DNA from 2 places in the Mesorhizobium sp. BHscii genome. Region 2 is predicted to be linked to the other one. Evidence: riboswitches for the same ligand, from Rfam matches in the RefSeq annotation. Region 2 holds a riboswitch; the other holds the start of a gene.
The links. A riboswitch is a leader RNA that binds a small molecule or an ion and turns the genes downstream of it on or off. The one in region 2 is predicted to bind S-adenosylmethionine.
Positions count from the first base shown of each region.

Region 1 (9,705 bases), on a different contig from region 2:
TGACGCGGGCCTCGAACAGCCGTGGATTGAGATCGTCGGGGATGCGCGCGATGATGAAATCGTGACGCGTGGCGATCAGCTCGCGCGCCAGCACATTGGAGGTCTCGACCTGCATGGTGATCTCGATGCGCGGATAGATGCGCCGGATTTCGCGGATCGCCGGCACGGCGAGCTCGATCGCAGGGGCCGTCACCGCGCCGAGGAATACCGAGCCGCCCTTGCCCGCCTTGAGCTCGGATATCTCGCGGTCGACTTCACGCATCTCAAGCAGGATCGAACGTGCGCGCCTCGCCAATGCCTTGCCATAGGGCGTCAGCGTGATGCCGCGCGGCAGCCTTTCGCACAGCTTGACATCGAGCACCGCCTCCATTTCGGCGATCATGCGCGAGGCGGCGGGCTGCGAAATGTTCATGACCTGGGCTGCCGCGCTGACCCGGCCATGGTCATCGAGGGCTGCGATCATACGCATGTGGCGCAGGCTGAGGCCGCTGCGCAGCAGGGTTTCTCCGTCGCCGGGGGGTTCTTCGTAACTGGCTGAAAGTCCACCAGGATTCCGCAGCGCTGCCATGGCCTTTGTTTGCTCCCCACTCATCGCCGGCCGGCAATCCGGCCAGGTCTTCGTCGGCTTTCAATATATCAGTTTCGGTATAGCAACCATCAAAGATCGCATTTGACAGTTATGGCAAAGAGCCACACCCTTTGCGCGTCCTGAGGCTTGACCGTCGCCAGCGAGAAAAATCGCATCGACTGGAACCAGAGTCTCAGGGCCGATTGGGAGGATACCGGAGATCGATATGGCGGCAGCGGCGCGTTTTGGCGCCCCTGCACGATCGCGCGGCCCACGAAACCCAGGGTGCGCGTCCATCAACAAGGGAGAGTTAATGTGAAGATCATCAAGACCCTGGCCGCCGTCGCGGCCCTTAGCATCGCGGCCATGACGGTCCCGGCGCAGGCAGGCGAAGGCCTCATCGGCGTGCTGATGCCCACCAAGACCTCGCAGCGCTGGATCAACGACGGCGACGCCGTCAAGTCCCAGCTCGAGGCTCTGGGCTACACTGTCGATCTGCAGTATGCGCAGGACGATATCCCCAATCAGCTCAGCCAGCTGGAAAACGAAATCACCAAGGGCCCGAAGGCACTGATCATCGCCTCGATCGACGGCACCACGATGTCGGACGCGCTGCAGAAGGCGGCTGACGCCGGCGTCGTCGTCGTCGCCTATGACCGGCTGATCAAGAAGACCCCGAATGTCGACTACTACACCACGTTCGACAATTTCGGCGTCGGCGTCATCCAGGCCAAATCGCTGCTCAAGGGCCTTGGCTACCCGGAAAACAAGGGTCCATTCAACATCGAGCTGTTCGGCGGTTCGCCGGACGACAACAACGCCTTCTTCTTCTACGACGGCGCGATGTCCGTTCTGCAGCCACTGATCGACGACAAGACCCTCGTGGTGAAGTCCGGCCAGATGGGCATGGACAAGGTCGGCACGCTTCGCTGGCTGGCGGCGACCGCCCAGGCCCGCATGGACAATCTGCTGTCCGCCAACTACTCGGATGGCAGCCGCGTCGATGGCGTGCTCTCGCCGTATGACGGTCTGTCGCGCGGCATCATCGCCTCGTTGCGCGCAGTCGGTTACGGCACGGCCGATCAGCCCTGGCCAATTGTCACCGGCCAGGACGCCGAAACCGCTTCGGTCAAGGCGATCATCGCCGGCGAGCAGTACTCGACAGTGTTCAAGGACACCCGCGAACTCGCCAAGGCGACGGTCGAGCTCGTCGACAAGGTGCTCTCGGGCGGGAAGCCGGAAGGCCTCGACACCACGACCTACAACAACGACGTCAAGGTCGTCCCCTCGATCCTGCTGACGCCGCATGAGGTAGACAAGTCGAACTACCAGGCCCTGGTGGTCGATTCCGGCTACATCAAGGCCGAAGAGCTGAAGTAACGGCAGTTGTAAACCCGGGGTCCTGCTAACGCAGGGCCCCTTTTCGTTAGCGAGCGACCCCGGTATTGTTTCGGGACCTCGGAGGAGTGGTATTCCTGATGGCCTCGACGATTTTGGAGATGCGTGACATCACCAAGACGTTTCCCGGCGTCAAGGCGCTGTCGAATGTCAACCTAAGCGTCGAGGAAGGCGAGATTCACGCCGTTGTCGGCGAGAACGGCGCCGGCAAGTCGACGTTGATGAAGGTGCTGTCGGGCGTGTATCCATCCGGCACTTATGACGGCGAAATCATCTATCGCGGCGATGAGTGCCATTTCAAGGGCATTCACGACAGCGAGCGCCGGGGCATCGTCATCATCCACCAGGAACTCGCGCTGGTTCCGATGCTGTCGATCGCCGAAAACATCTTTCTCGGCAACGAGCACGCCAGATACGGTGTCATCGACTGGAACGCCAACGAGACGCGCACCAGCGCTCTGCTCAAGAAGGTGGGCCTTAAGGAAGACCCCAAGACGCTGATCACCAATATCGGTGTCGGCAAGCAGCAACTGGTCGAGATCGCCAAGGCGCTCAGCAAGGAAGTGCAGCTGCTGATCCTCGACGAACCGACGGCGAGCCTGTCCGAAAAGGACAGCCAGGCGCTGCTCGACCTGCTGCTGGAATTCAAGCGGCATGGCATCACCTCGATCCTGATCTCGCACAAGCTCAACGAGGTCAACCGGGTCGCCGACAAGGTGACGATCATCCGCGACGGGCGGACCATCGAGACGCTGGCCAAGAAAGACATTTCGGAAGACCGCATCATCACCTCGATGGTCGGCCGCTCGCTAGACGACCGTTATCCGTCGCGCGAGCCCGAGATCGGTGAGATCGTGCTCCAGGTGAGGAACTGGTCGGTCTATCACCCGATCCATGCCGAGCGGCAAGTGATCAAAGGCATCGACATCGACGTCCGCAAGGGCGAGGTGGTGGGTATCGCCGGGCTGATGGGCGCCGGACGCACCGAATTCGCGATGAGCCTGTTCGGCCGCTCCTATGGCCGCCGCATCACGGGCGAGGTGCTGCTCAAGGGCAAGCCCATCGATGTCTCCTCTGTCAGCAAGGCAGTGGAACACGGCATCGCTTACGTCACCGAGGACCGCAAGACCTACGGTCTCAACCTGATCGATCATATCAAGCACAACATCACGCTGGCCAATCTTCCCGGTGTGTCGCGCCATAGCGTGATCGACGACATGCGCGAGCTCGCCGTCGCCAACGACTACAAGGCCAAGACCAACATCCGCTCGTCCAGCGTTTATCAGATGACCGGCAATCTATCGGGCGGCAATCAACAGAAGGTGGTGCTGTCGAAGTGGCTATTCGCCAATCCGGAGGTGCTGATCCTCGACGAGCCGACGCGCGGCATCGACGTCGGCGCCAAGTATGAAATCTACACGATCATCGCGCGTCTCGCCTCGGAGGGTAAGGCGATCATCGTCATCTCGTCGGAGATGCCCGAACTGCTCGGCATCACCGACCGCATCTATGTCATGAACGAAGGACGTATCGTCGGCGAAATGGCGGCGAGCGACGCCAGCCAGGAAAAGATTATGCGCGCCATCGTTCGCGGAGAAGGAAAAGCATCATGAGCACCGAAAGCGCTCCCGTCCCGAAAAGCGGCGTCGCGGAAGATGTGCAGCAGGGGCCGCGCGTTGCCGTCTCGGCGCTGGTCACCAACCTGCGCGAATACGGCCTGATCCTGGCGCTTATCGCCATCATGGTATTCTTCCAGTACACGACGTCCGGAACGCTGTTCAAGCCGGTGAACTTGAGTAACCTGGTGCAGCAGAACAGCTTCATCATCGTGATGGCGCTGGGTATGCTGCTGGTGATCGTCTCCGGCCATATCGATCTCAGCGTCGGGTCCGTCGCCGGTTTCATCGGCGCGCTGGCGGCGATGATGATGGTCATCTGGCCTCTCGGCCCTTTCAGCAATCCGCTGGTGGTGTCGATCATCTGCCTGATCATCGGCGGCGCGATCGGCGCGGGACAAGGCTACTGGATCGCCTATCACCGAATACCGAGCTTCATCGTCACGCTGGCGGGGATGCTGATCTTCCGCGGCATCTGCCAAGCGCTGCTGGGTGGCGGGTCCTCCGTGGGGCCGCTTCCAGCCGGCTTCAAGGCGCTCAGTTCCGGCTTCATCCCGGACGTGATCGGCTCGTTGACGCTGATCCCGCCGGTCGTGAACGCCGCCGGCAAGACCATCGTCGGCAGCGGGCTGACGCTGCACATGACGACGATCGTGATCGGCCTCGTTGCCGTGCTCGCCTATGCCTATTTCGGGCTCAGGGCACGGCGCAGCCGCGAGCGGCATGGCTACGAAGCCGAACCCTTCACGCTGTTCGTCGTCAAGACCCTGGTGACCAGCGCTCTGGCGCTTTTTCTGGTCTACCAATTCGCCACCTACAGAGGTCTGCCAATCGTTCTCGTAGTGATGGGCGTGCTGATCGCGCTGTTCGTCTTCGTCACCAAACGCATGACGGTCGGCCGCCGTATCTACGCAATGGGCGGCAATGCCAAGGCGGCTCAGCTATCGGGTATCAAGACCGAGCGGCTGACCCTGATGGTGTTCATCAATATGGGCGTGCTCTCGGCGCTCGGCGGGCTGATCATTGCGGCGCGCCTTGGCCAGGCGGTGCCGGCGGCCGGCCTCGGCAGCGAGCTCGACGTCATCGCCGCTGTGTTCATCGGCGGCGCTTCGGCGATGGGCGGCGTCGGTCAAGTTATAGGCGCGGTGGTGGGCGGTTTCATCATGGGCGTCATGAACAACGGCATGTCGATCATGGGCGTCAATGTCGATTGGCAACAGGTGGTCAAAGGCCTGGTGCTGCTCGGCGCCGTGGTCTTCGACGTCTACAACAAGAACAAGGCTTGAGGGCGAGGGGACTCATGCATGTCGCCAAACGTGTGCAGCGTGTTGGGACAACGGCATGCATGAAAACAAGGATTAAAGCGGGCCGCTTTTCAAACGCGCCGCGCTTTTAGGAGGCACGGGTCACATCGCGGCGCTGCCGGGCGGCGCAAAGAAGTCCCCCAAGGGGACCGGGCCCGCGAGCGCCATCCGGACGAAGAGTTCACCAGTGGCGCGGATACCATCCGAGCCGCGCTGGTCAAGGTTGCCAACCCGGCAGCCAGGCCAAAGGCAATTGAGAGAGGGTACATCATGCTGATCTCCCAGATCCTCGACGAGGCAGAGACCATCCGCGTCATTGCCCGCAACGGCGGCAAGACCCGGATCATCAATGGCGCCCGCAGCGTCTATTCGCTGGCGATGGAGGCCGCGCGCACCGGCACCGGACTTGTCGCCCTCATCGAGCGCAAAGGCTTCGGTGAAGCGGTCGACCTCGATGCCGCATACAAGAAGGGGCGGCTGTTGTCGCCGATCAACCATCCCGACCCGGCGCATCTTCATCTCACCGGCACCGGGCTGACGCATCTCGGCTCCGCCGCGACCCGCGATGCCATGCACAAGAAACTCGATGCCGATCGCGAAGAGCAGCTCACCGATTCCATGAAGATGTTCCGCATGGGGCTGGAGGGCGGCAAGCCCGCCAAGGGCCAGACGGGCGTGCAGCCAGAATGGTTCTACAAGGGCAACGGCACCATGGCGGTGGCGCCCGGTGCGGCACTTCTGTCGCCCGCCTTCGCCCAGGATGCCGGCGAGGAGCCGGAAGTCGCCGGCATCTATGTCATCGGCGACGACGGCGCCCCGTTCCGCGTCGGCTTCACACTGTCAAACGAGTTTTCCGACCATATCACCGAGCGCGTGAACTATCTTTTCCTCGCGCATTCCAAGCTGCGCAACGCTTCGTTCGGGCCGGAGATCCTGATCGGCGACCTGCCCTCCGACGTTAGGGGTACCTCGCGCATCCTCCGCGACGGCAAGCTGCTGTGGGAAAAGCCGTTCCTGTCGGGCGAGGCGAACATGTCGCACACCATCGCCAATCTCGAACATCACCACTTCAAATATTCGGCCTTCCGCCAGCCGGGCGACGTTCATGTGCACATGTTCGGCACGGCGACACTGTCCTTCGCCGACGGCATCAGGACCGAAGCCGGCGACGTGTTCGAGATCGAGGCCAAGGATTTTGGCCTGCCGCTGCGCAACCCGCTTGAAATCGAGCAACCGGTGACGGTGGCGGTGAAGGCGCTTTGATTGTGTGATCTCCCCCCTTGAGGGGGAGATTGGCAGCCTCAATAAATATCGAAATCGAAATATTTGGCCTGGATCTTCTTGTAGGTGCCATCTGCGACGATCGCATCGATCGCGGCGTTGAGCTTCTCGCGCAGCGCATTGTCTTCCTTGCGCACGGCGATACCGGCTTCGGTTTCGGTGCCCTTGACGTCGCCGACCATCTTGCAGCAGCCGTCGCTCGACTTCTTCATCCAGTCCATCAGCACGAATTTGTCTGAAAGGACGGCATCGAGACGACCGTTCATCAGGTCGGCGACCGCCTCCTCCTGGGTCGGATAGAGCTTCGCCTCGGCGCCGGCCTTGCTATAGACATCCTGGGCATAGTCGGCCTGGGTGGTCGAAGCCTGAGCGCCGACTGTCTTGCCGGCAAGTGCGGCGGGTTCGGTCGAGGCAATATCGCTGTCCTTCAACGCCACCAGCGAAAGCGGCGTGGTATAATATTTGTTGGTGAAGGAGACCTGCTTCTTGCGCTCCTCGGTAATGCTCATGGACGCGATGATGGCGTCGAACTTTCTGGCCTGGAGCGCCGGGATCATGCCGTCCCAGTCCTGCGTGACAAGTTCGCATTCGACCTTCATCTGAGCGCAAAGCGCATTGGCGATGTCGATGTCGAAGCCGGTGAGCTTGCCATCCGCGGTGATGGTGTTGAACGGCGGATAGGCGCCTTCGGTGGCGATCTTCAACTTTTCCTGTGCTTGCGCCGACAAGGACCCGGCAGCCATCACCAGCATGGCAGCTGTTGCTGCCGATGCGATCCATCTTGAAATCTGCATTTCTTTGTTCCCTTGGTTCAACCACCTTGACGGTTGGGCACAGCCAAGCACGGCCCGCAAGGTCAGGCAAGCACAGTCTGGTTGATCGGGGATCAGCGCGCGGCGCGGAAATGTTTGGACAGTTTCAGGCCCTGTGCCTGATAGTTCGAGCCGAGGTCTGTGCCGTAGAGCGCCTGCGGCCGCTTCAGCATGTGCTCGTAGACCAGCCGTCCGACGATCTGGCCGTGGTCGAGGATGAACGGCACTTCGTGGCTGCGCACTTCGAGCACAGCCCTGCTGCCGGTGCCGCCGGCCGCCGAATGGCCGAAGCCCGGATCAAAGAAACCGGCATAGTGGACACGGAACTCGCCAACCAGCGGATCGAAGGGCGTCATCTCGGCGGCATAGAGCGGCGGCACATGCACCGCCTCCTGGCTGACGAGGATATAGAATTCATCCGGATCGAGCACCAATTCGCCGCCGCCGCTCTTGTAGAGCGGCTCCCAGAAATCGACGACATCCTGTGCGGCGCGCTTGTCAACATCGACCAGGCCGGTGTGGTGCTTGCCGCGGTAGCCGACCAGCCCGTCCTTGTCGCCATCGAGGTCGATCGACAGTGCGATGCCGCCGCCGGAAATGTTCGGCGGCTCGGTCGCGACCAGCGTCTCGGCACGATGCAATTCGTGCAGCTCGCTTTCCGACAAAAGCGCATTGCCGGTGCGGAACCTGATCTGCGACAGCCGCGAGCCGGCACGGACGACGATCGGAAAGGTGCGCGGGCTGACTTCCAGATAGAGCGGGCCGTTGTAGCCGGCAGCGATCTTGTCGAACTCGTGGCCGCGATCGGTCATCACGCGGGTGAAGATGTCGAGCCGTCCGGTCGAGCTCTTCGGGTTGGCCGAGGCCGAAACGCTTGCCGGAAGCGCCAGGCTCTCGAGCAGCGGCACGATATAGACGCAGCCCGTCTCCAGCACCGCGCCATCAGCGAGATTGATTTCGTGCAGCTTCAGGCGGTCGAGTTTTTCAGCAACCCTGTGGTTCGGGCCGGGCAGGAAGGAGGCGCGCACCCGCCAGGCCTTGTCGGCAAGCCTAAGGTCGAGGCTGGCCGGCTGGACCTGGTCGGCATCGAGCGCGCGCGGCGATTTCAGCGCGCCCGACTGGAACAGCGCGGAAATATCCTGATCGGGAAGAATGCCTGTCTGCCGCAAAGTCTGGCTCCGCTCGAAGGCCGGGCGTGGTCTCGTTTTGTCGCAGGTTCCTGCCGCGGAACCCGCTGGTACAAACCTCTTAATCATGCCGGCAATTGACGCAAGCGTGGTGCGGGTTTAAAGGGTCGTTATCCCGTGGTGATTTGGCCGGTCGGCTTGCAGCCACGTTAAACAAGTCGCTAAAGGACCGTCGGGCCGAAAGGCCGTATGGACCGGTTGCGACTTTCGCGGCCGGTTTTTTTGTATTTGGGCCATTTTTGGTGTTTGGAACAAGGTGATGACGAGCAACAAGCGCAACTGGAAGCCTCAGACCGCACTCGTGCATGCGGGAACGCTGCGTTCCGGCTTCGGCGAAACCTCCGAGGCGATGTATCTCACGCAAGGCTATGTCTACGATACGGCGCAGGCGGCGGAAGCCCGCTTCAAGGGCGAGGAACCGGGCTTTATCTATTCGCGCTATGCCAATCCGACGGTCGACATGTTCGAGAAGCGCATGTGTGCGCTGGAAGGTGCCGAAGATGCCCGCGCCACCGCATCCGGCATGGCGGCGGTCACAGCGGCGTTGCTGTGCAGCGCCAAGGCCGGCGACCACATCGTGGCGGCGCGCGCGCTGTTCGGCTCCTGCCGCTGGGTGGTCGAGACGCTGGCGCCGAAATACGGCATCGAGGCGACGCTGGTCGATGGCACCGAAATCGCCAATTGGGAAAAGGCGGTCAGGCCCAACACGAAGCTGTTCTTCCTTGAAAGCCCGACCAATCCGACGCTGGAAGTCGTCGACATCGCAGCCGTCGCCTCGCTTGCCGATTCGATCGGCGCGCGGCTGATCGTCGACAATGTCTTTGCCACGCCCTTGCAGCAGAAGCCGTTGCAGCTCGGCGCCCATATCGTCGTCTATTCGGCGACCAAGCACATCGACGGCCAGGGGCGCTGCCTCGGCGGCGTCATCCTGTCGGACAAGAAATGGATCGACGAGAACCTGCACGATTATTTCCGCCACACCGGTCCCAGTCTGTCGCCGTTCAACGCCTGGACGCTGCTGAAGGGCCTGGAAACGCTGCCGCTGCGTGTGCGCCAGCAGACGGAAAGTGCCGGCCGGATCGCGGACTTCCTCGCCGAGCGGCCGGAAATCGCCCGCGTCATCTATCCCGGCCGCGCCGATCACCCGCAAGCGGCGGTCGTCAAGAAGCAGATGTCGGGCGGCTCGACGCTGATCTGCCTCGACGTCAAGGGCGGCAAGCAGGCGGCCTTCGCCTTCCAGAACGCGCTCGATATCGTGCTGATCTCTAACAATCTCGGTGACGCCAAGAGCCTGATCACCCATCCGGCGACGACGACGCACAAGAATCTGAGCGACGAGGCGCGCGCCGAACTCGGCATCGGGCCAGGCACGCTCAGGCTGTCCGTCGGCCTGGAGGACACCGACGACCTGCTCGAAGACATCGAGCAGGCCCTGAAAGCCGCCAGATAGTGCACTGGGCGGTGTCGCTCGAATCGTCAAAATCAGGCGCGGTCAGGCGCCCGACGGGGTCTCTTCCAATTCCGCAACGGCGCTGGTGT
Region 1 covers NZ_JBSPKW010000004.1:197,980-207,684, forward strand. Annotated here, with positions in the region: gene ACWTU7_RS08245 (LysR family transcriptional regulator) at 1-568, opposite strand, end outside; gene chvE (multiple monosaccharide ABC transporter substrate-binding protein) at 884-1,948, shown strand; gene mmsA (multiple monosaccharide ABC transporter ATP-binding protein) at 2,047-3,579, shown strand; gene mmsB (multiple monosaccharide ABC transporter permease) at 3,576-4,868, shown strand; gene araD1 (AraD1 family protein) at 5,157-6,149, shown strand; gene ACWTU7_RS08270 (ABC transporter substrate-binding protein) at 6,188-6,961, opposite strand; gene ACWTU7_RS08275 (2'-deoxycytidine 5'-triphosphate deaminase) at 7,054-8,148, opposite strand; SAM riboswitch at 8,274-8,351, shown strand; gene ACWTU7_RS08280 (O-succinylhomoserine sulfhydrylase) at 8,426-9,616, shown strand; gene ACWTU7_RS08285 (ceramide glucosyltransferase) at 9,659-9,705, opposite strand, start outside.
Region 1: it holds a riboswitch for S-adenosylmethionine, as region 2 does, so the genes downstream of both, ACWTU7_RS08280 (O-succinylhomoserine sulfhydrylase) here and metX (homoserine O-acetyltransferase MetX) in region 2, are expected to answer to the same signal.

Region 2 (9,705 bases):
GCTCGCCGTGGCAAACAGCCTGGATCGCGCCGATCTCGGAAAGCAGATTTTCAGGATGTAGCCCGGACCATGATCCCGAACCGAAGGTCAGCTAAGCAAAAAGTGGAACCGGTTTTCGGAAAGATCATGGTCAAACGACGAAAGAAGATCACGACCCGATCCGTTTCGCCACTTCTTCCAGCCAGTGGTCGCGGATCCCCAGCGCTTCGAGGTGCTCCAGCGTGCTGAGCACGTAGTCCTCGTTCTTTCCCGACTGGCCGACGGCGCCGCGAACGACGGTCGCCGCATCGGCCGCATCGAGCGCACCGGCATATTGCTCGTGGGTACGGTCGACGACATAGGCGACAGCCGAGACCGTCTCGCCCCCGTCCGTCTCGCCGCCACCCTTATCGCCGCCCCCCTTATCGCCGCCACCCTTATCGCCATTGTCGAGGCGAATGCTAAGCATGCGCTCGAGATAGACATTGGTGACCAGCTCGCGCTCACGCAGATAGGTGATGACCTCGTTGCGCAGATCGCCGGGGACGCGGAAGGCCAGCCCGATGCAGGAGCCGCCACGGTCGAGGCCGAGCACCAGGCCGGGCCGTTCGCGCGTGCCGCGATGCACGAAGGAGTAGACGCACAGCGAGCGGCGGTAGCCATGGAGGCGGGCGCGCCGCGTCTCGATATGCGCAAATCCCGGCCGCCAGATCAGCGAACCGTAGCCAAAAACCCAAAAATCGCCCATATCGCCAAGCCTGTTGCAGCACCGCACTGGAATCGGTGTTTTTCGATCCTCCTCCGTCTATCTGATGTTGCCGGAAACGACAGTCCCCTCTGCAACACGCGCCAACGAAGAGCCGCAGCATGACGTCAAATGACGAACGCCCGCCGAATTTTCTCCGCCGGCTGCTCTGGCTCGGCGCTTTCATCGTCGTGCTGTTCGGCCTCTACAGCGCCGGCTGGTTCTACCTGGCAGACAAGGTCAAGAGCGAAGCCGGCAAAGCGGTGGCCGAGCTCAACGGCAATGGCATCGAGGCGGACTGCGCCAATCTCACGGTCAGCGGCTATCCCTCGAGCTTTGCCGTTTCCTGCGACAGTCTGGCTTACCAGGACGACACAAGGAACGTCGCCGCCTCGCTCGGCAGCCTCCACGCGGCTACGCACATCACCCAGATCCTGTCGCCTGGCGTCGACCTGCGGGGACCGCTCAGGACCTCCGTCCCGGGGATGACCCCGCTATGGATCGACTGGGATACTCTGCGAGCGAACCTGAAATTGTCCTGGCCGCTGCCCCGGAGCATTTCGCTGGAGGCAGAGGGCCTGTCCGGCCAGACCGATCCGGCGGATGGCACAGACCCGGTCGAGCTGTTCAGCGCCGGGACAGCGGCCGGACAATTGCGTCCGAACGGCCAGGACATCGACTATGCCGGGAGTTTTACCGATCTCGAAATCGACCCCGATGCCATTGATGGTCGCGTGCTGCCGCCGCTCGAGGGCAGCGGCGACGTGACGCTGAAGAACGGCGTGGCGCTGATCAAGACACAAACAAAGAGCCTGCGCGGCCAGGCGGTCGATATCGGCAAGCTCGATCTGTCGTCGGGAACTGCGCGTATCACCATTTCCGGACCGGTTTCGGTCGATGCCGATGGGCTGATCGACGCCGATTTGATGATCAAGCTTAGCGATCCGAAGGCGGTGGCGGCAATCCTCGGCAAGGCCATTCCCGAGCAGAAGAGCCAGATCAAAACAGGCTTTGCCGGGCTGGCGCTGCTAGGCAACGAACCGTCGATGCCGCTCAAGGTCGTCAAGGGGAAGGCCTCGCTCGGTTTTATCCCGCTGGGCAGGATCAAGCCGGTCGATTAGATCAAGATTGCGAACCTCCAGTTCGGAAAAGATCATGGTCAAACAGGAAGATAGATGAATCGCCCGGTGAAGCTCCTGAGTGTTGGCGCGCTGACGCTCGACACGATCCTACGCGTCGACACGCTTCCGACACGTCAGGGCAAGCTCATCGCGGCCGACGGCCTCCAGATCGCCTCGGGCATGGCTTCGAGCGCGGCCTGCGCCGCACGCCGCCTCGGCGCGGACGTATCGCTGTGGGCGAGCGCGGGAGACGACACCGTCGGCGATCAGCTGGTCGCCGGGATCGAGGCCGAAGGCGTCGATTGCAGCTTTGTCCGGCGCGTCACCGGCGCGCGTTCGGCACTGTCGGCCATCTTGGTCGATACGCACGGCGAGCGCATCATCGTTCCTTTCTATGACAAGCTCGCCCAGGCCGATCCCGAGGCGCTCCCCACCCAAAATCTCACCGCATTCGACGCCGTCCTGGTCGACGTACGCTGGCCGGGCGCAGCAGCTCTGGCCATGGCGGCGGCGCGCGCAATCGGCCGTCCAGCCATACTGGACGCCGACACCGCGCCACGGGACGTGCTGGAACGCCTGTTTCCGCTCGCCTCGCACATCGTCGCGTCGGAGCCAGCGGCATTCATCCTCTGCCGCGAGGAGCAAGGCCCGCAAGAGGCCTGTGAAGCGTTGGCCGGACGCACCGATGCATTCGTAGCGGTGACGGGCGGCTCGGCGGGAAGCTGGTGGTTCGACCGCTCGGTCGCGTCCGTGCGCCATGTCGCGGCGCCAAGGATCAAGGCAGTGGACACGCTTGCCGCCGGCGATGTGTTTCACGGCGCCTTTGCCGTTGGTTTGGCGGAAGCCATGCCGATCGAACAGGCCCTGCGCTTTGCCAGCGCCGCCGCCGCGCTCAAATGCCTGCGTTTCGGCGGCCGGCTGGGCGCGCCGGACAGGGCCGAGACGCTGGCGATGATGGCCGCCCACTGGCCGGCCTGAGACAGCGGCGGCTTTCAAATCGAATCGTACCGCCGCTCTGCCTTTTGTTTGAGCATCGGATTTCCCAAAATCGGTACCCACATTTGGGTCCGATGCTCTATCCCTTGGATGGGTGCTCGACCGCCTGCCGGCCAAAGTCCGGTACGTCGATGTCCTGGCCGGCCTCGATGATCGAGCGGCGGACGGCGCGGGTGCGGGTGAACAGGTCGAACAGCTTTTCGCCGTCGCCCCAGCGGATCGCCCGCTGCAGCGAGGCCAGATCTTCCGAGAACCGCGCCAGCATTTCGAGAATGGCATCCTTGTTGTGCAGGCAGACATCCCGCCACATGGTCGGGTCGGAAGCGGCAAGGCGCGTGAAGTCACGAAAGCCGGAGGCCGAATATTTGATGACCTCGGACTTGGTGACCGACTGCAGATCGTCGGCGGTGCCGACGATGTTGTAGGCAATGATGTGCGGCAGATGCGAGACGATGGCCAGTGTCATGTCGTGATGCTGGGAATCCATCGTATCGATGTTGGAGCCGCAGCGGCGCCAGAATTCCGAGAGTCTTTCCAGCGCCTCGGGATCGGTGCCGGGCAACGGCGTGAAAATGCACCAGCGATTCTCGAACAGTTCGGCAAAGCCTGCATCCGGGCCCGATTTTTCGGTGCCCGCCAACGGATGGCCGGGAATGAAATGCACACCATCAGGCACATGCGGCTGCATCTGCGCGATGACCGACGCCTTGGTCGAGCCGACATCGGTGAGGATGGCGCCCTGCTTCAGCGCCGGTGCGATTTCCTCGGCGACCTCGCCCGAAGCGCCGACCGGCACCGAAACGATGACCAGGTCTGCATCGCGGACCGCCTCTTTCGCGTCCACCGTGTAGGAGGAGCCGAGACCGAGTTCGCTTGCCCGTGCCAGCGTCGTTTCGCTGCGTGTCGAGATAGCGACGTGGCGGGCAAGACCTTCGCGGCGGATGATGCGGGCCAGCGACGAGCCGATCAGGCCGATGCCGACCAGCGCGATCTTTTCGAACATCGGTGATGTCATTGTCTCAGCTTTTCAGAAATGTCGTGAGCGCGGCGACAACGCCGCGATTGGCCTCTTCGGTGCCGATGCTCATGCGCAGTGCATTCGGGAAGCCGTAGCCGGAAACGCGCCGCAATATGTAGCCGCGCGCTGAGAGGTAGTCGTCCGCAGCCGCCGCCGAATGCTTTTGGTCCTCGGGAAAGTGGATGAGCACGAAATTGCCGACGCTCGGCGTCACCCGCAGTCCGAGCTTGGTCAACTCCTCGCTCACCCATCGCAGCCAGGTCTCGTTATGCGCCACGCTGCGCTCGACATGGGCGCGGTCGCGGATCGCGGCAATGCCGGCCTCGATCGCCGTCGCGTTGACGTTGAAGGGACCTCGCACGCGGTTAATCGCGTCGATGATATGCATCGGCGCGTACATCCAGCCGATCCGCGCGCCGCCGAGGCCGAGCTTGGAGAAGGTGCGGGTCATGACCACGTTTTCCGCGCCAGCCACCAGTTCGACGCCGGCTTCATAGTCGTTGCGGCGGACATATTCGGCATAGGCGCCATCCAGCACCAGAAGCACATTTCGAGGCAGGCCGGCATGCAAGCGGCGCACCTCCTGGAACGGCAAATAGGTGCCGGTCGGGTTATTCGGATTGGCGAGGAAGATGATTCTGGTCCGCGGCGTTACGGCGGCGAGGATCGCATCGACGTCGGCGTGCTCATTGGTTTCCTTGACAGACACCGGGACAGCGCCAGCCGACTGGATGTAGATCTTGTAGACCATGAAGCCGTGTTCGGTGATAACGGCTTCATCGCCGGGCGCGAGATAGATCTGCGCAAGCAGGCCCAGAATCTCGTCGGAACCATTGGAACAGACGATGTTCGCCGGGTTGAGGCCATGCACCTCGGCGATCGCCTCCCGCAGGCGCCTGGCGGTGCCGTCGGGATATATGTCGAGTTTGGCTGCGACGTCGCGCGCGGCCTCTATAGCCTTCGGAGAGGGGCCGAGCGGGTTCTCGTTCGACGACAATTTATGGATCTTGGCAACGCCGGCCGGCGCCGTGCTCTTGCCCGGCACATAGGCTTCTATGTCCATGATCCCCGCGCGGGGCGTTGGACGTGCCTGATCCGATGGCTGGTTCATATTGCAAAAATCCGTCGAGAACGTTTCCGCCCGGGAAGCCGCAGCGGAAATACAAGCCGTGGCCCGGAATGTCGAGAGCGTCAATTATGGGTGAGCGACTGGCCGTTGACGCCGAGGCGCGGCGGTCCTAGAAGAAAGGCGAAATCCCGTGGTGATTTGGCCGGTCGGCTTGCAGCCACGTTAAACAACTCGCTAAAGGGCCGTTTGCATTCTGTAACCGGCTTTGCGAAGGCAATGCCGGTTTTTGTTGTCCGTTGCCGGCCGGACAACCGCATCGCCCGAAAATCGGAATCGGGATTTTCGGAAAGCGCGATGGGTAATACAAGAGGATGCGATGGTCGCGCTGCGCACTAAAAGAACCAACAACGAGGCCGACCAACCGTCGAGCCCGGTGTTGCGTTTCGGTGCCGACAAGCCGCTCAAGCTCGACGCCGGCACGCTGCTGTCACCGTTCCAGATCGCCTACAAGACCTACGGCACGCTCAACGACGCCCGCTCCAACGCCATCCTCGTCTGCCATGCGCTGACCGGCGACCAGCATGTCGCCAGCACCAATCCGGTCACCGGCAAGCCGGGCTGGTGGGAAGTGCTGATCGGCCCCGGCAAGATCATCGACACCAGCCGCTTCTTCGTAATCTGCTCAAACGTCATCGGCGGCTGTCTCGGCTCGACCGGCCCCGCCTCGACCAATCCAGCCACCGGCAAGCCCTACGGGCTCGACCTGCCGATCATCACCATCCGCGACATGGTGCGGGCGCAGCTGATGCTGGTCGACCATTTCGGCATCGAAAAACTGTTCTCAGTGCTCGGCGGCTCGATGGGCGGCATGCAGGTACTGCAATGGGCGTCGAGCTATCCGGAGCGCGTTTTCTCAGCGCTGCCGATCGCCACCGGCGCGCGCCATTCCTCGCAGAACATCGCCTTCCATGAGGTCGGCCGGCAAGCGGTGATGGCCGATCCGGACTGGCATGGCGGCAAATATTTCGAGCAGGGCAAGCGCCCGGAAAAGGGACTGGCCGTGGCGCGCATGGCCGCCCACATCACCTACCTGTCTGAAGCGGCCCTGCACCGGAAGTTCGGCCGCAACCTGCAGGACCGTGAAGCGCTCACCTTCGGTTTCGACGCCGACTTCCAGATTGAGAGCTATCTGCGCCATCAGGGCATGACCTTCGTCGACCGTTTCGACGCCAACTCCTATCTCTACATGACCCGGGCAATGGACTATTTCGACCTCGCCGCCGACCATGGCGGCCGACTGGCCGACGCCTTTGCCGGCACCAGGACCCGTTTCTGCCTGGTCTCCTTCACCAGCGACTGGCTGTTCCCGACCGAGGAGAGCCGCTCGGTCGTTCACGCGCTGAACGCGGCCGGCGCCTCGGTGTCCTTCGTCGAGATCGAGACCGATCGCGGCCACGACGCCTTCCTGCTCGACGAGCCGGAGCTGTTCGCGGCCATCAACGGCTTCATCGCCTCGGCGGCCCGCGCCAGGGGGCTCAGCGCATGACCCCTGAAGATTGCAGGCTTTCTGGACCGGCATCATGCGCCAGGCATCAGCGCATGACCCCGAAAAGTTGCAGACTTTTCGGACCGGCATCATGCGCCAGGCATCAGCGCATGACCCCGAAAAGTTGCAGACTTTTCGGATCAGGATCATGCGCCAGGCAAAAGGCGAGATCATGAGTGTCAACCACGCCCAGCGCGTCGACCTCGAAGTCGTCGCCGATCTCATCCCGCCGCAGTCGCGGGTGCTGGACGTCGGTTCCGGCGATGGCCTGCTGCTCGAATTGCTGCAGGCGACGAAGCAGGTCGACGGCCGCGGGATGGAACTGTCGCAGCGCGGCGTCAACGAATGCGTGGCGCGCGGCCTGTCCGTCATCCAGGGCGACGCCGACAAGGACCTCAAATTCTATCCCGACAAGGGTTTCGATTTCGTCGTCCTGTCGCAAACCTTGCAGGCGACCCGCAACCCGAAGCTGGTGCTCGACGAATTGCTCAGGATCGGCAAACACGCCATCGTCTCCTTCCCCAATTTCGGCCACTGGCGGGTGCGCCTTTCGCTGTTCCTCGAAGGGCGGATGCCGGTGACCAAGGACCTGCCCTATTCCTGGTACGACACACCCAACATCCATTTCTGCACCATCCGCGACTTCGTCAATCTCTGCGAGGAGCTCGGCGCAACGGTGGAAAGGGCAACCGCGCTTGACGCCAATGGCCAGAAAATCGGCCTCTCGATGCCATGGTGGTTCTGGAATTTCTTTGGCCAGCAAGCGGTGTTCCTGCTGAGGCGATAACGGCCGTCGCTTCTTCGGCCAATATGGCGCTCGGCCTGCCCGGGTCCGAAGACCATGGGTGTAGGACTGATCGCCATTCATCGACCAGCTAGCGATTAAGTTGCGGAAAATACGGATCGGAGAAAAACCGCCGGTCGCGCTCGCCTTGCAAACAGTCGACCGGTGTTGCCGCATCGACCCGGATCGGTCCACGATCGGCCCAAGGACCGGCAACACCGCTGACCTCTAGGATCAGTTTGCGGCGTATGGCGGTCACGAATTCGGAAGCGGCATAGACCGGCAGCACGAAAGCCCCAGGCCCGCCCGTAACGCACTCGGCATAGTATTGGTCGAGATGGCTGAAGCTGGGCGACGGGCTGATCAGGATCGGCAGGCCGTTGATGACGATACCCTTTGCCACCGCGGCGTCGCGTGTCGTGGTAACGGGCATCCCGGTATTGTTGGGACCATCGCCTGAAATGTCGATGACGCTGCGCGTCGCCTCGAAAGCGCCTCCATCCAAAAGCTTGGCGCCGAAGCCGAGCGCACCGGAAATCGAGGTGCCGCGAAAGCTCCTGAACGCGCGCGCCTCGATCTTGTCGGCGAATGCGTCGGCGCTCTCAGCGTTATCGATGACCTGCCAGGCAATGACCGCATCGTCGCGGACGGTGCCTGCCCATTCGAAATAGGCCAGCGCGATGCGGCCGGTCACACCCGAACGCACCGCATTGATGAAGTCGGGGTGGCGCAGCGCCTCGACATAGCCGGCGCGCTGCAGGGCGAATTCCCTTTCGTCCATCGAGTGCGAAATGTCGACCGCCAGCACCAGTTCGACGTCCACTGCAATGGTATCGGCCGGCGCGGCCAGTGGTGCTGCCTGGGCGCAGGCAAGGCAGGCAAGCAGGCTAATGCATGTCGCCCAAAAGTGCGAAGCGGTTTTGGGGTAACGACATGCATAGAAACAAAGGCTTAAAACGTGTCGCATGAATCTCTTCAAGGGGACGCGTTTTAAGCGCGTCAAGCATGGGTCCAACGCCGCGAGCTTCCGCACGATGCCGGCAATCTTTCGCCGCGATCACGGCGAAATAAAGCTTGGCTGCGTATCGCCGGCTACGTCTCTTGGTAGGCTGCGGCGACGGCCGGGGGTGGTTCGATCGCGCCGGCCCTGACACGGACTGGCTTGAGAGCCGGTCGGTCGACGTCTTTCACGATCGCCAACGAGCGCGGAAAGAATTCAATGTTCTGCTGGCTCCGGCCAAGGTTGAGGATCGCGGCGTCGGCAAGACGCGCCTCCAGCATCGACAGCACCCGACTCAGCGTCGCGCCGTCGAACGTGTCCAAAGCCTCGTCGATGATCACCCATTTCGGCTGCCGCAAAACCAGCCGGGCAAAGGCAAGCAGGCGCTGCTCGTCATCGCTCAATTCGCGCTCCCAGCGCGCCGAGCGGTCGAGCGAGGACGACAGACGCCCAAGACCGACCTCGGCAAGCACCGCCGAGATCTCGGCGTCGCTGACCGCGGCATCGGCGTGGTTGAGCACCTCGCGCAGCGTGCCGAGCGGGAAATAGGGCTTGCGGGGAACGAAGGCGGGCACCTCTCCGGCCGGCATGCCGATCCGCCCGCTTCCCCACGGCCACAGACCGGCAATGGCCCGAAAGAACAGCGTCTTGCCGGCGCGCGGATCTCCAGTGATCATGACGCGCTCGCCCGCGCGGATTTCGACATGGGGCTTGGCGAGCTTCGTACATCCATCCCGCGACGCAACCTCGAGGTTCTCGAATGTCAGCTTGCCATTCGGGTTTTCGCCGATCGTGATGCGTTCTTCGGTGTCGTGCAGCACGTCCGTTTCAACGAGCGCGATGCGGAAATCGGCGACGCGCATCAGCGTGGCGCGCCAATCGGCGATGCCGCCGATATTGTTGATGAACCAGCGCAACGAGGCATGCACCTGGTTGGAAGGCGCCGACAGCCATCATGAGCCCGCCGAAGCTGATATCGCCGGCGAAATAGACCGGGGAGGCGACGAGGATCGGCGCGACGACAGTGATCCAGCCATAGGTATCGGTCACCCAGGAAAGATTGATCTGGGCGCTGTAGATGCGCCGCATCGCGCCCAGTACCGTGCCGAGGTCGAGCTCGAGCCGTCGTCTCGCGTCGGCTTCGCCGTGCGCAAGCGCGATGGCATCGACATTCTCGTTGACGCGGACCACCGAGGAGCGCAACTCCGCTTCACGCGTATAGCGGTCGCTGTTGAAGCGGATGAGCGGCCGTCCGACGAGCCAGCTCAGCCAGGAGGCGGTACCGGCATAGAGGATCGCGGCCCACACCATGTAGCCCGGAATGGCCAGCGAATAGCCGCCGATATGGAAGACGAAGCCAGAAGACAGCGACCATAAGACGCCGACGAACGAAACAAGCAAAATCAACGACTGCAGCAGCCCTATGCCGAGGCCTGTGGAAAGATCG
Region 2 covers NZ_JBSPKW010000015.1:80,655-90,359, forward strand. Annotated here, with positions in the region: gene ACWTU7_RS20695 (quinone oxidoreductase family protein) at 1-61, shown strand, start outside; gene ACWTU7_RS20700 (gamma-glutamylcyclotransferase) at 149-727, opposite strand; gene ACWTU7_RS20705 (DUF2125 domain-containing protein) at 847-1,845, shown strand; gene ACWTU7_RS20710 (PfkB family carbohydrate kinase) at 1,900-2,823, shown strand; gene ACWTU7_RS20715 (prephenate/arogenate dehydrogenase family protein) at 2,921-3,856, opposite strand; gene hisC (histidinol-phosphate transaminase) at 3,861-4,970, opposite strand; SAM riboswitch at 5,109-5,186, shown strand; gene metX (homoserine O-acetyltransferase MetX) at 5,305-6,474, shown strand; gene metW (methionine biosynthesis protein MetW) at 6,647-7,261, shown strand; gene ACWTU7_RS20735 (DUF1194 domain-containing protein) at 7,350-8,150, opposite strand; partial or broken gene ACWTU7_RS20740 (ABC transporter ATP-binding protein/permease) at 8,351-9,705, opposite strand, start outside.